Regions from separate parts of the Salinivibrio sp. VGrn1 genome, predicted to be linked through region 2. Evidence: predicted binding sites of a transcription regulator. Region 2 holds the regulator's gene; the other holds the start of a gene.
What was found. Region 2 encodes CRP, which controls carbon source genes, mostly activating them, when cyclic AMP is high. Its sites were predicted from a motif close to TGTGANNNNNNTCACA; they were not measured.
Positions count from the first base shown of each region.

Region 1: a site for CRP is predicted at 1,275-1,290, ahead of malT (HTH-type transcriptional regulator MalT). Genes of this name have one in related genera too.

Region 1 is NZ_SATA01000002.1:53,145-55,556, forward strand. Features, by position in the region: gene malT (HTH-type transcriptional regulator MalT) at 1-1,123, opposite strand, end outside; gene EHW56_RS03315 (glycogen/starch/alpha-glucan phosphorylase) at 1,629-2,412, shown strand, end outside.
Region 2 is NZ_SATA01000005.1:230,717-233,128, forward strand. Features, by position in the region: gene EHW56_RS10005 (DUF1338 domain-containing protein) at 1-212, shown strand, start outside; gene EHW56_RS10010 (ABC transporter substrate-binding protein) at 280-1,146, opposite strand; gene crp (cAMP-activated global transcriptional regulator CRP) at 1,276-1,908, opposite strand; gene EHW56_RS10020 (phosphoribulokinase) at 2,158-2,412, opposite strand, start outside.

The DNA.
Region 1 (2,412 bases), on a different contig from region 2:
CGGCCAACAATGCATCGTCTTTGGCGTAGCGTGCATGACGCAACGCTTGATGGGGAGATTGTAACTTCAACCATGCCAGTGCGGCTTGTCTATGCAAGGGTTGTTGTTGGTGAGGGATCCGTGCTTGGCGCTCATGAGCCAAAAACTCCGCGAATAGATGGTGGAATCGGAACCAGTTGTTATCTCCCTCAAGTGGATAAATAAACAAGCCATAACGATTCAGTGACTCGAGCATATTCAATGCATCTTCGCGTTCAGTGAGTGCGAAAACCAACTCGTCATTAAACATCTCTAGTACGGAGACTTTCATGAGAAATTGTCGTGTCTCAGCATCAAGCAAATCAAACACTTCTTCGGCCAAATAGTCCCAAAGGTGGGCATGGTTAAAACCAGCGTAAGACGCGGCGCTTTGCATCAGGGTGCGCTTTTGGTGCTGCGCTTGAATCGCAATGAGCTGCAAGGCTGACGGCCAACCTTCAACGTAGTTGCATAATGCGTTCGCCGTGGATTCATCCACGCCATCGTCGACACGTTGATTAAAAAAGCGCGTCGTTTCTTCGTTATCGAACGCGAGAAGCTCGTTGCCGATCTCAATCATCAAGTCGCGTACGCGTAAATTCGCGGTGCCCAGTGGAGGGTTGGCGCGTGAGGTGACCACCAAAGTGAGATTATCTGGCATGTGCTTAATGAAAAAGCGCATCGCCTCATGAATCTCCTCGTTATCAATGAGCTGATAGTCATCCAACACCAAATAGCTAGTGGCATGAAACCCTGCCAGTTCAGCAAAGACATCAGACAAGAGCGCACGAAGTGATGAGAATTGGCGTTTTTCCGCCAGCTTTATCGTGTTGGCGCAGCCCTCTTGGGTAGCGTGGTGCAGCGCTTGCAGTAAGTAGTTAATGAAGCGAAAGCTGTCGTTGTCACTATCATCAATGCTAAACCAGCCGACATTGGATTGATCCGCGAGCCATTGTGCAGCCATGGTGGTTTTGCCATATCCGGCCGGAGAGCGAAACAGCACCAGCTTATAGTGAGGGGCTTGTTGTAAAATATCGAGCACACGCGGGCGTAATATCGCGTTATAAAGCCGTCCAGGCCGAGTCAGCTTTGATGGGATCCACATAAGACACTGTCCTTCACTGCAAATGCGGTGCGACCTTTTTGGTGCGCACCTCTGTCCTGATTGCAGTGTATGTAACTTCAAACGCACAAACTATGATCTATCCCTGATCTCTTAACGGATGCCCCAATTTAGTGCAGCTACGCCTTTTAATTGTGATTTATATCACTTAAACGTGATATTGGTGGCCTTTTTAATGATTGAGATACACATCCATCTCGGTTTATTAGGGCTTAATTTGCGTTAGCGCACAAAAATCACAAAAGGAAAGCGATGTTTTTCACCGTGGACGTAGCCCCTTTTTTGTTTCATAGCGTGACTTAGGTCACTCGATAAAGGGCTGCTCATGGATTTGATGAGAGGCGGCTCACTATTGCTATGTGACCTGGCTCTCTACGCCCTGTGGTCTCCTCCTTTGATGAGAATGACGTGGGAGGATGTTTGCCGTGCTCGGGTTGGGCAGGATGAATAACCATCAAGGTTTCATTCCATTATCGAGAGCGACGACATGACACCAAAACAGCAACATGCGTTTGATAAAAGTGCGTTTAAAATCAGTATGGTTCAACACCTAACCCAGCTAGGTCACGCACCAGACACCGCTCAGCTACGCGACTGGTACCTCGCACTGGGCCGTGCATTAGCCGAACATACCACGAGTGATCTGGTAGCCACCGAACACGATCAAGCCATTAAACAAGCTAAAAGTGTTAACTATTTATCCCTCGAGTTTTTGATTGGTCGGTTAACCGGCAACAATTTAATTAGCATGGGCTTGTACGATGCGATTGCCGATGCCGTGAGTGAGCTTGGCCTCGGGTTAACGGATTTACTTGAACAAGAGCGTGATCCGTCTTTGGGCAATGGCGGCTTGGGGCGTCTCGCCGCTTGCTTTATGGATTCATTGGCGGCCCAACAGTATCCTGCGGTCGGCTATGGCTTGCACTATGAATATGGTTTGTTCCGCCAGTCATTCAAAGAGGGCGCACAACAAGAAGCACCGGATGCGTGGCGTGAGCCTGAAGGTTACCCGTGGGAAGTGGTACGTCCTGACTTAGCGCAAACCATTGGTTTTTATGGCCATGTAGAGGTGATTGAGGACTCAGGGCACACGTACCGTCAGTGGGTGCCGGGCATGAAAATTCAGGCCATGCCCTGGGATCTGCCGATTGTGGGTTATCAAAGCAATACTGTGTACCCATTGCGCCTGTGGGAAGGACGGGCGTTAACGCCGTTTGCCCTTGATGCCTTTAATGACGGTGACTATACCCAGGCTCAGCAATCCGCCATCG
Region 2 (2,412 bases):
AGTCAGGCGGGGAAGTCAAAGGGGATGCATCTGTGTATCTGGAGCAATCCTCCACCATGGCGGACCGCGTGCCCGTTACTTTCTCCGATTGCACGCAAACCATCCCGGGTGGCTTTTACGAGTTTGCTAAGCGTTATGTCCTGCCCAATGGTGAGCTTTACCAAGGTTTTGTGGCTGCTTCGGCAGACAAAATCTTTGAAAGCACCCATTAGTGCGTCACGCATTGCTTATCGACATCATGGGAAAAGGGAGCGTGTGATACGCTCCCTTTTTTATCGTCTATTGGGCCTCGATGTCGAGCCAAAACGTGTCTGGAATCGCTTGTGTTTCGTTGCTTAAATGCGGGTTATCGACTCGGATGACAGTACGCTCACCAATGTTCGCCTTTTCAAAGGTTTCCTTAACTAAAGGCGCATTATTGAAAAACTCGATAAATGATCCGTCTTGATACGCCGCTTCAAAAGCGCTATTTAACATCTCGGCGACGTCAGCATGTTGCGGAGACACAAACAGGAACATTGGAAAGCGATAGATCAGCATCAGGTGTGGGTCAACTAACAGATTACCGTATTGCGGCCGCTCGGCTAATTCACTAAAAGGCTCAATCAAGGCACGAGGGAAGAGATCGGCCCGGCCCGTATCAACCACTTTGAAAATGTTTTCAAAGCTCGATATTTCACGTACGCGAAATCCCGCTGAGTTAAGCACCTTGACGTCGGCCCAACCTTGTCCCTGAATCATAGTCAGAGACTGCAAGTCACTCGCGCTACTTATCTGAGCAAGTTGGGGCTCGGTGGCTTGGTTGGTAATAAACAGGCGGTGGCCGAGTAAGCCACGAAACACGGGATAGCGAACGGGGATCAATTCAGCTTCCAGTGTACGGTCGGCACCAAGCCAGTCGACGGTGAGCTTGCCTTGCTTGAGCATTTCCACCTTACGAGATTGAGAGCCAATTTGGCCGTCAAAGGCTTGTAAGGTAACAGATCCTCCCGACTTTTCGGCAAGAAACTCGATGAGCTCAATGGCATAGAGATCAAGCGCCGAGCCGGCGCGTGGCTCGGGGTGGACAATCGTCGTATTGGACGCAGCATGGACTGAAAACACAGAGAGCGCGAAGGCGGTGAGGGTAACCATGAGTTTTTTCATAAACGACACCTTGTTAATTTTATGTTAACCATGTCGTTTTGAGTGTAGAAGCAATCCGCGTGCTTGCCAGATAATGGAGATAAAAAACCGACGCCAGGGCGTCGGTTGGTGATACAGAGAGCGGCGCGATTAGCGTGTGCCGTATACCACGATGGTTTTACCGTGTGCGGAAATGAGGTTTTGCTCTTCCAGCATTTTAAGGATACGTCCCACTGTTTCGCGTGAGCAGCCAACGATTTGGCCAATTTCCTGACGGGTGATCTTAATCTGCATACCATCAGGATGCGTCATGGCATCAGGCTGCTTCGCCAAGTTCAATAGGGTTTGTGCAATGCGCCCTGTGACGTCCAGGAAGGCAAGATCCCCCACCTTTTGGCTCGTTACCTGCAAGCGGCGCGCCATTTGTGAGGACAAGCGCATCAAGATATCAGGATTCACTTGGATAAGCTGGCGGAACTTTTTGAATGAAATTTCTGCCACTTCACACGGTGATTTGGCGCGTACCCAAGCAGTGCGCTCTTGGTCTTCTTCGAAAAGCCCGAGCTCACCGATGAAGTCACCTTGGTTAAGGTAAGACAGGATCATTTCCTTGCCTTCTTCATCTTTGATCAGTACGGCCACAGACCCTTTCACGATGTAATACAAGGTCTCCGCCTTTTCACCAGCATGGATAAGCGTGCTTTTCGACGGATACTTATGAATATGACAATGTGAAAGGAACCACTCGAGTGTAGGGTCTGTTTGAGGTTTTCCTGGAACCATATAACTTATTTCCTCTGCATGTGTTGCCCGGCAACAACGTCCTATCTTTGTCTGAGGGGTAACCCATCAGATCATTGCACAGAATACGAAGTCTGAACGCGGGCTACAAGCTCACTGTATGTTAACAAGAGTGTATCTTTTTTTGTTGGTGATTTCTTGATTTTGATCTAGGCCAACCGCCTAAAAAACTGGCAAAAACGTGGCTAAGATCACGGCTTGAGAAGTAATACATCATGAATGCGCTACGCCTCAGCCAATCTTGCCTTTTTCTATCAATTGCTGAATCAATGGACGGATGATCAATTCCATTGCAAAGCCCATTTTTCCTCCCGGCACCACTAAGGTGTTATGGCGCGACATAAACGACCCAGTGATCATTTGCAACAGATAAGGGAAGTCGACGTTTTTCATGCCACGAAAGCGGATCACCACAAAGCTTTCATCCAAAGACGGAATCCCTTTGGCATTTAATGGGTTTGAGGTATCTACCGTGGGAACGCGCTG